One region of the Erythrobacter sp. JB3-1 genome, then DNA from elsewhere that is predicted to be linked to it. Evidence: predicted binding sites of a transcription regulator. Region 1 holds the regulator's gene; the other holds the start of a gene.

Region 1 (4,581 bases):
CCGACTGTGCGCAGCTGCGTCGCGGCAATGCTGGTGCTGATAGCGCTCGCCATGGGCCGCGATGCATTGTCGCTCAGAATGGTGGCGATGGCGGCGATATTCGTCATGCTGCTGTGGCCGGAATCGGTGGTGGGGCCGAGCTTTCAGATGAGCTTTTCTGCCGTGATTGCGATTGTGGCGCTGTCGAGCTCTGGACCGGTGCGCGCGTTCCTCGCTGCGCGGGAGGAGACATGGCTGCGGCATGTCGGCAGACGGGTGATCATGCTGTTCATTACCGGTCTGGTGATCGAGATCGCGCTGATGCCGATTGTTCTATTCCATTTCCACAGGGCAGGGGTCTACGGCGCTTTTGCCAATGTCATCGCGATCCCGCTGGTCACCTTCATCTCAATGCCACTCATTGCCTTTGCGTTGTTCCTTGATCTGATCGGCCTTGGCGCGCCCGCCTGGTGGCTGGTGGAACGCTCGCTTGAGCTGTTGCTTGCGATTGCACATTGGACGTCGAGCCAGCCCGGTTCGGTCAAACTGATGCCGCAGATGGGCAGGCTCACTATCGCGCTGTTCGTTATTGGCTCACTATGGCTTGCCTTATGGAATGGCCGCGCGCGGTTGCTGGGATTTGCACCCGTTGCGGCGGCTTCGATCATGCTCATGGTGACGCCTATTCCTGATGTGCTGATCGGGCGCGATGGGCGCCATGTCGGTGTGACGATGGATAGCTCGCTGTTGTCGCTGCGCAATTCGCGTTCTTCCTATGCGCGAGACAACCTGCTCGAACTCGCCAGCGTTTCTGCTGATCCCATTCCGATGGCGGAATGGCCCGGAGCGCGGTGTTCTACCGAGTTCTGCCTTCTCCAGATTGAGCGCGGAGGCCGCGACTGGACAATACTGATGGCGCGAAACCGAGAGCTGATCGAGGAACGCGCACTCGCCGCCGCTTGCGCGAGAGCCGACATCGTCGTGGCCGACCGTTATCTGCCGTGGTCTTGCAAACCCAAATGGCTCAAAGCCGATCGCGGGTTTCTACAAGAGCATGGCGGGCTGGCGCTCGATCTGTCATCGGAGCGGATCACCAGTGTTGCCAGCAATCAGGGCCAGCATGGATGGTGGCGCGGGAAAGCCGACGATTAGCCAGCCACCCCGCGCGACCTATTCACATCGCAATTAGTGGTAGCGCCGCAGGAGGCCTGCGAGCTTACCCTGAACCTGAACTTCGCCCGGTTGATAGACCTGCGCATCATAGGACGCATTGGCCGGATCAAGCCGCACTGTCCCGCTGTCGCGGTGGAGGTATTTGAGGGTTGCTTCCTCGCCGCGCACCAGGGCCACAACGATTTCGCCATCTCGCGCGGCGTCCGTGCGCTTTACCAGCGCAAAGTCACCGTCGAAGATGCCAGCCTCAATCATCGAATCGCCAGACACCTCAAGGGCGTAATGCTCGCCCGGTCCCAGCAAGGCCGCCGGTACGGGAAGGCTGCTTTGTCCCTCAAGCGCCTCAATCGGAGCGCCCGCTGCGATCCGGCCATGCAATGGCACCTCGATCACGTCATTTGCAGGCTCTGGACTGGTGTCATTCGCGCTGGGCATGGATGTCGCCCGCGAGACCACATCATTCGCCACCGCCGCCGCAGCGCGCGGAGCAGGCGTTGCATCCTCAGGCTGCTTGATCACCTCCAGCGCGCGCGCCCGATTGGGCAGCCGCCGAATGAAGCCGCGTTCCTCCAATGCCGAAATCAGTCGGTGCACACCCGACTTGCTCTTAAGGTCGAGCGCTTCCTTCATTTCTTCAAAAGAGGGTGAAATTCCCGTCTCTTCAAGCCGCTCTTGGATAAAGCGGATCAATTCGTGCTGCTTTGCCGTCAGCATTACGATAGTCTCCCTAAAACAGGTCGATCGCCCCAGCGCCGGTTAGGGTGGCGAGGGACCATTTCGCGCACCAATAACGTGAACGAATAAGGAACAATTAGGAAACTTCATTCACCGAGTCAAGTCGGCAACTCACGCAATACCGCCATTTTCGAGGGTTAATGCGGTGACGAGCTCTCCTGCGCTCGCTGCGTCGGCGCCTTCGCGCCGCAGGATCAGGCAGTTCGCACCCGCCAATGCCGCTAGCGCGCTGGAGTCCTGAGAGCCAACGCGGCGCACCGTGCGGCCGTCGTGAACAGCGCGCAGAAACTCACGCCGCTTGCCAATCGTGGGCAGGTCTTCCGCCAAAGGCAGTGTCAAAGCCGGGGGAAGGGGAGACTCGGCCCCCATGGCCGCGCGCACAAGCGGCAGAGCGAACAGGAAGCACGTCACGAAGCTGGAGACGGGATTGCCGGGCAGACCTAGGATCACCTGCCGCGTGCCACCCGCGCGTTCCCGCGTCGCCACCATCAGCGGCTTGCCGGGTTTGATCGCGACCTTCCAGAACGCGATTTTTACGCCCCATGCCTCTAGTGCTGGCTGGATCAAGTCATGGTCGCCCACCGATGCACCGCCGGAGGTGATGAGTATGTCCGCATCCACCGCCTTGGTCAGCGCGCTCGCCAAGGCATCGTGATCATCCGGCACCGGGCCGATGCGCGCGACATCGCACCCGAGCGGGCGCAGCATGCTGGCGATCATCGCGCCATTGCTTGCCGGGATCTGGTCAGCGCCGCATTGCTCCGGGTCGGCGGCTAACTCGTCCCCGCTGTCGAGCACCGCCACGCGCGGAGCCGCGCCCACCATGAGCCGACCGTGCCCCGCCGATAGCGCGAGCGCGAGTTGTCCTGGCCCGATGCGGGTGCCAGCGGTTAGGACCGTGTCGGCTTGCGCAAAGTCGAAGCCGCGCATCCGCACGTGCTTTCCCGGCGGCGGCGTATCGCTCGCGCTCACCAACGCGCCGTCCACATCGGCGTTCTCTTGGATCAGCACGCTGTCCGCGCCATCAGGCATATGCGCACCGGTCGATATCCGCACGCATTCGCCATTGGACAATGCGCCTGCAAACGGCGTGCCTGCTCGGCTCTCTCCCACGCGCTCCCACGGGCCATCACCAGCAATCGCATAGCCATCCATCGCCGACAGGTCCGCTGGTGGCTGAGTGCGCCGTGCGGTGAGGTCTTGCGCGAGGTAGCGCCCCAGCGCTTCCTCTGCGGGCAGCTCGCATGTCGCCATCTCTGGCGCGAGCTCCAGCAGCCGCGCCTGCGCGTCTTCCAAGGTCAGCAGAGCGCTCAAAGGTCGGCCTTCCAATGCCCGCTCTTGCCCCCACGCTTCTCGATCAGGCGTACCTCGCCGATCACCATGCCCTTATCGACCGCCTTGGCCATGTCGTAGATCGTGAGCAGCGCGCTCGACACCGCGACCATCGCCTCCATCTCCACGCCCGTCTTGCCGGTCAGCGAAGCGCGGGCGGTTGCCCGGATCGCGTCCTCTTCGAAGGTGAAGTCGAGCTCCACCGCGTCCAGCGCGAGCGGATGGCACAGCGGGATCAACTCGCCTGTCCGCTTGGCCGCCATGATCCCGGCAATCCGCGCGGTCCCCAGCACATCGCCTTTGGGCGCATTGCCATCGCGCACGGCCGCCAGCGTCTCTGCGGTCATCGCGATCCGGCCAGAGGCGATGGCGACGCGTTCGCTCGCGGCTTTGCCGCCAACATCGACCATGCGGGCCGCGCCGTCTTCGCCGAGATGGGTGAGTTTACTCATGGCTTTGCTCCCTTCGCTTCACCGTGCGTAGAGCACGCTTGGAACACCTGGAACACAGTACAGGGGTTTAAAACCAATCGATCACAAGCGCGGCTATTGATCAAATTTATCGATTGAAAAGATTGAGCCGCTCCGCCCGCACCCTCCACCCTTCCACCAGGATGATCACTCCGGCGTACAATCCGGGTGGAAGGGTGGAGGGCGCGGGTGGATCTGCACTTGGTCGAAAAAGCCATATCCATCTTCTGCCAGCTTTGAAGAATGTAGGACAGACCCTGCACAATGGGCCGCCTAGCCGTTCAGCAGGGTTCGCGTCGCCGCCGCCACATCATCCGCCCGCATCAGGCTCTCCCCGACCAGGAAAGTACGCACACCCGCCCGCGCGAGCCGAGTGCAATCTTCATGGCTGTTGATCCCGCTTTCGCCGACGATCAACGCGCCTTCAGGAGCGAGCGGAGCAAGCCGCTCGGTCGAAGCAAGATCAGTGGTGAAGGTCTTGAGATTGCGATTGTTCACCCCGACCAAAAGCGACTTGAGCGAATGCGCACGTTCCATCTCTGTCTCATCGTGCACTTCGACCAGCACATCCATGTTATGTTCGCGCGCGGCCGCCTCGATTTCCTGCATCTGAGCGTCTTCGAGAGCAGCAACGATGATCAGGATCGCATCCGCGCCAATCGAGCGAGCCTCGGCGCATTGCCATGGGTCAACCATGAAATCCTTGCGCAGGACCGGCAGTTTGCAGGCGGCGCGCGCCTCAATCAGAAAATCCTCATGACCCTGAAAATAGGGTTTATCGGTGAGCACGGACAGGCAAGTCGCCCCGCCAACCTCGTAATCGCGCGCATGGTCCGCCGGGCGGAAATCTTCGCGGATAATCCCTTTGGAGGGTGAGGCCTTTTTGACCTCT
Region 2 (4,581 bases), 230 kb from region 1:
GACATCGCACTGCTCTGCTATTTCCAGAAATGGTTCAAGATAGTCTCGCGGACCTACACCCATTACCACTGGCTCATCTCCCGGATCGACTGAAAGTTCGAAATGGTTTGCTGGGAGATCGCATGAAGTCTCTTCGGAGTTGCCGTTAGCATCGTGTTTCAATGAAGTTGCCACAGGTGCTAGTTCGTCGCAGAGTTCTTCGGAAGATACCGGCAAAGGCAACGAAAAGCTTGGGAGTAGCCTTACAACCGTCATTTCCCCCGTACTTCCGGTGCAGGAAATTTCCCACCCATTCTTTGAGGCTATGCTCTTAATGAGCGCAATTTGCGGCGGCATTCCGGTGGCTAGCGTCGAATGCCTTGGCTCCACGCGTTTCATTAGATTTGAGCCGAGTTGAACAAAGGCAATTGCGCTGAGCCCAAAGAGGGCGAGGAGCCAAAATACAATTCTCATCGTTTTTGATTAACCCCCATTTCACAACGTCCGAAGATGGACCGGATCACCCAGCCAATTTCACAAAGCTGTCGAGCACGCGTTTTGTGCCGAAATCTTCGAACTCGATCTCCAGCTTGTTGCCTTCCTGATCGGTTACGCAGCCGGTTCCGAACTTCTCGTGGTGGACCATCGCGCCGATGGTGATGTCTAGCCGAGGTTTTGCGGCAAAGCTGGCGGCGGAGCGGGTGTTTTCGCGCATACGCTTTGGCTTGGTGTCATAGCCAGTGGAGAGCGCGCGCTGCCATCCGGGGCCGCGGTTTTCCGCTTTGCCGGGCTGTGTTTGCGCGACATGGGCGAAGGGGTCGTCTTGCTCGCTCCAATTGGCCTGCCACAGGGAGGCGCCGCCGGTCATGGTGGTTTCCTGATCGATGTGTTCGTCGGGCAATTCCTCGATAAAGCGCGAGGGGATGGAGCTGGTCCATTGGCCGTAAATCCGGCGGTTGGCGGCGTGGAAGATGTGGCATTTGCGCCGGGCGCGGGTGATCGCGACATAAGCGAGCCGGCGTTCCTCCTCCAGGCTGGCGAGGCCGCCTTCATCGAGTGAGCGCTGAGACGGGAACACGCCTTCTTCCCAGCCGACGCAGAACACATTGTCGAACTCCAGACCCTTGGCCCCGTGGATCGTCATGATCGTGATGGTGTCTTCATCGTCGCTGCGATCATTGTCCATCACCAGGCTGACATGCTCCAGGAAATCGCCGAGCGTTTCGTATTCCTCCATCGCGCGGGCGAGCTCTGAGAGGTTTTCCAGCCTGCCAGCGGCCTCTGGACTGCGCTCGTTTTGCAGCATGTCGTTATAGCCGGTTTCATCGAGCACCAGCCGCAGCAGATCGGCCGGTGTCAGCTCGTCGACGCTTTCACGCCAGCAGAGGAATTGCCGCATGAGCGCGCCAATGGTGTTCGCCGCGCGTGCGGGCAGCTCGTCACTGTCAGCCAAATCGAGCGAGGCGGCGGCCAGCGGCATGCCCGTGCGGCGCGCATGGCTGTGCATTTTCTCTAGCGTCTTTGCGCCAAGCCCGCGCTTGGGCTGGTTATAGATCCGCTCAAAGGCGAGGTCGTCTTGCGGCTGAGCAATGACGCGCAGATAGGCGAGGGCATCGCGAATTTCGGCGCGCTCATAGAAGCGGAAACCGCCGATGATGCGGTAGTTGATGCCGATCTGGATGAAGCGGTCTTCAAACTCGCGCGTCTGGTATTGCGCGCGCACCAGAATGGCGACCCGGTCCAGCGGTGCGCCTTCGCCCTCCAGACGTTCGATCTCTTCCCCGACTCGGCGGGCTTCTTCGGGCGCATCCCAGACGCCCACGACTTTTACTTTGTCGCCCGCGTTGACCTCTGTCCAAAGGGTCTTTTCGTGCCGCTCACTATTGGCGCGGATCAGGCCGGATGCGGCGCCCAGGATATGCGGGGTGGAGCGATAATTCTGCTCCAGCCGGACGACATGCGCGCCGGGAAAATCCTTCTCAAAACGCAGGATGTTGGCGACCTCCGCCCCGCGCCAGGAATAGATCGACTGGTCATCATCGCCGACGACGCAGATGTTCTTATGCTCCTGAGCCAGCAGACGCAGCCAGAGGTATTGGACCGCGTTGGTATCCTGATATTCGTCAACTAGGATGTATTTCCAGCGCCGCTGATAATCGGCCAGCACATCGTGATGCTTGCGGAAGATATTGAGGATGTGCAGCAGCAGATCGCCAAAATCGCACGCGTTTAGCGCGATCAGCCGGTCCTGATAGGCGCGGTACATCGCTTGCCCGCGGCCATTGGCAAAGGCCTCGCTATCCCCGGCATCGAGATCGCCGGGGTTCAGCCCGCGGTTCTTCCAGCGGTCGATTAGTCCCGCGAGCTGGCGCGCAGGCCAGCGCTTCTCGTCAATATCCTCGTCCCGGATCAGCTGTTTGAGCAAGCGCAGCCGATCGTCGGTATCGATGATGGTGTAATTCGATTGCAGGCCAACCAGCTCCGCATGGCGGCGCAGCATCTTGGCGCAGATCGAGTGGAACGTGCCGAGCCACGACATACCCTCAACGCTTTCGCCCAGATGGCGCGCGACCCGCTCACGCATCTCGCGCGCGGCCTTATTGGTAAAGGTCACACACAGGATTTGGCTGGGGTAGGCGCGCCGGGTCGCCACCAAATGCGCCAGCCGCGCGGTCAGCGCCGCCGTCTTGCCCGTGCCAGCCCCGGCCAGCATCAGCACCGGGCCTTCTGTCGTCAGCACAGCTTCACGCTGCGGCGCGTTTAATTGCGCGGCATAGGCCGGGATCGGCGCGCTACCGGGCGGGGGAGCATTGGCGGGTATGGCGTGGGGGTCTGTCATAATATTGCGGTGAACAAGTAGAGAACGTGATCGCCGCCCGCAAGCACGCAAATTGCTTCATGCACGTCTCTTCCTTGGGAGAATGTGCAAGTCCGCCGGAGTATTTGCGAGCCGCTATCAACCCACCGCGCTTTCGCCACGTATAACGCTTAGCCGTGCGCGGGATGCGCCGCGTGCTTCGCCAAAGCCTTCGCAAGGGGGCAAAGCCTCGTCATAAGGATGGGGCTTGCTCAAGAGGGGAACTCATACGGGCAAGCGGGTCGCGTTCGTGACGCTTGGGATCAATCTTTATGGAGAACCCCATGCGTAAGTCTTTTACTTTTCTAGCCAGTGCCGGCCTTATGGCACTAGCAATTCCAATTGGTTCAACCGCGTTGGCTCAGGACGAAGCAGCGCCCGCCACATCCACCGATATGACACCCGATCAAACGGCTGCTTATGACAGCCGGCCGCCTGATCAGCAGGCCGCCTATGACACATGGCCGATGGAAACACGCGGATATTACTGGACTCTCTCGCCTGATCGTCAGGAGCTTTTCTGGCGCCTGTCGGACGAGGATCGTGTGCTGATCACCTCCATGAGCGGACCGGACCGCGAATCGACATGGCAGGTTATTGAAGCCCGCGCAGCCGGTGCAGCGGAGCCTGCACCAGCCCCCGAAGGTGAACCGGCAGACATGCCGCCACCAGAAGGCGGTGAGTAAGGTGTGATCGGCTAAATACGGCCGATCATATCAATCGAAGCGAGCGGTGGGCGGTGCAGCGTCCTCTGCCTGGGATGAATTTGCGCGAAACAGAACAAGTTTGCCTTTGCCGACCCGCCGTTCCGCTTCGATTTCCAAACCCTTGAGCGAACCTTTGATCGAGACGTCCTCTTTGGCCGCCACTTCCAATGCGATCCATGTGGCTGGGCCAATCCAATTGAGACGCTGAAACCGGTCAAGCGCGACCATTCCCGCTCCGGTGAAATAGGGCGGGTCCATTAATATCAGATCATAGGGCGCACGCGCCGGGCCAAGGCTCATGACAGAGCCGCCTTGCACATCGGCGCGGTCTTTGGCGCTAAGTGCTGCGATATTGGCGCGAAGCGTGGCGAGCGCCGCGCGGTCTTGCTCCACGAACAGGCAATGCGCCGCTCCGCGAGAGAGAGCCTCTAGGCCCAATGCGCCGGACCCTGCGAACAGGTCTGCCACGCGCAGGTCTTCAAAGCTGCCGAGACGGCTGTGCAGCATGCTGAACAATGTCTCACGCGTCCGGTCCGCCGTTGGCCGGGTCGCATCGCCTTTCGGGGCGGCAACTTTGCGTCCGCGCCATTCACCTGCAATGATCCTCATTGGCCTTGATTGTCCTGCTTATTTTGCTTGCGGGCCTGTTTCAGAGTGCTGACAAACCGGTCAAGATCGCCCTTGCGAATGCGCACGGCCTGGCCGCGTCCCAGATCCGCCAGCTCAAACGGGCCGTAAGCGGTGCGGATCAGACGGCTGACCTCTAGCCCCAGATATTCCAGCACCCGGCGAACTTCGCGGTTTTTGCCCTCGGTGATGGTCATTTCGATCCACTGATTGCGGCCGCCGCCTTTCCCCCCGTGTTCTTTGTTCGCATTGATGGAGCCGTACCGCACGCCGTCGATCTCAATACCCTCGGCCAAGGCCTCGAGTTGTTCCTGCGACACATCGCCGAATGCGCGGGCGCGATAGGTGCGCGGGATGCCGCTTGCGGGCAGCTCCATTTGCCGCTTCAGCCCGCCATCATTGGTGAGCAGC

Evidence for each region. Region 1 encodes LexA, which represses DNA repair genes until DNA is damaged. Its sites were predicted from a motif close to GTTCCNCNCTTGTTCT; they were not measured.
Region 2: AC0V6M_RS13460 (ATP-dependent helicase) is a predicted target of LexA. The motif match lies at 2,829-2,844, and genes of this name have one in related genera.

Annotation. Positions count from the first base shown of each region.
Region 1 covers NZ_CP200289.1:2,590,962-2,595,542, reverse strand. The annotation lists gene AC0V6M_RS12350 (ComEC/Rec2 family competence protein) at 1-1,131, shown strand, start outside; gene lexA (transcriptional repressor LexA) at 1,165-1,866, opposite strand; gene AC0V6M_RS12340 (molybdopterin molybdotransferase MoeA) at 1,999-3,201, opposite strand; gene moaC (cyclic pyranopterin monophosphate synthase MoaC) at 3,198-3,671, opposite strand; gene trpC (indole-3-glycerol phosphate synthase TrpC) at 3,963-4,581, opposite strand, start outside.
Region 2 covers NZ_CP200289.1:2,819,941-2,824,521, reverse strand. The annotation lists gene AC0V6M_RS13465 (hypothetical protein) at 1-453, opposite strand, end outside; gene AC0V6M_RS13460 (ATP-dependent helicase) at 500-2,818, opposite strand; gene AC0V6M_RS13455 (hypothetical protein) at 3,121-3,522, shown strand; gene rsmD (16S rRNA (guanine(966)-N(2))-methyltransferase RsmD) at 3,553-4,152, opposite strand; gene AC0V6M_RS13445 (pseudouridine synthase) at 4,149-4,581, opposite strand, start outside.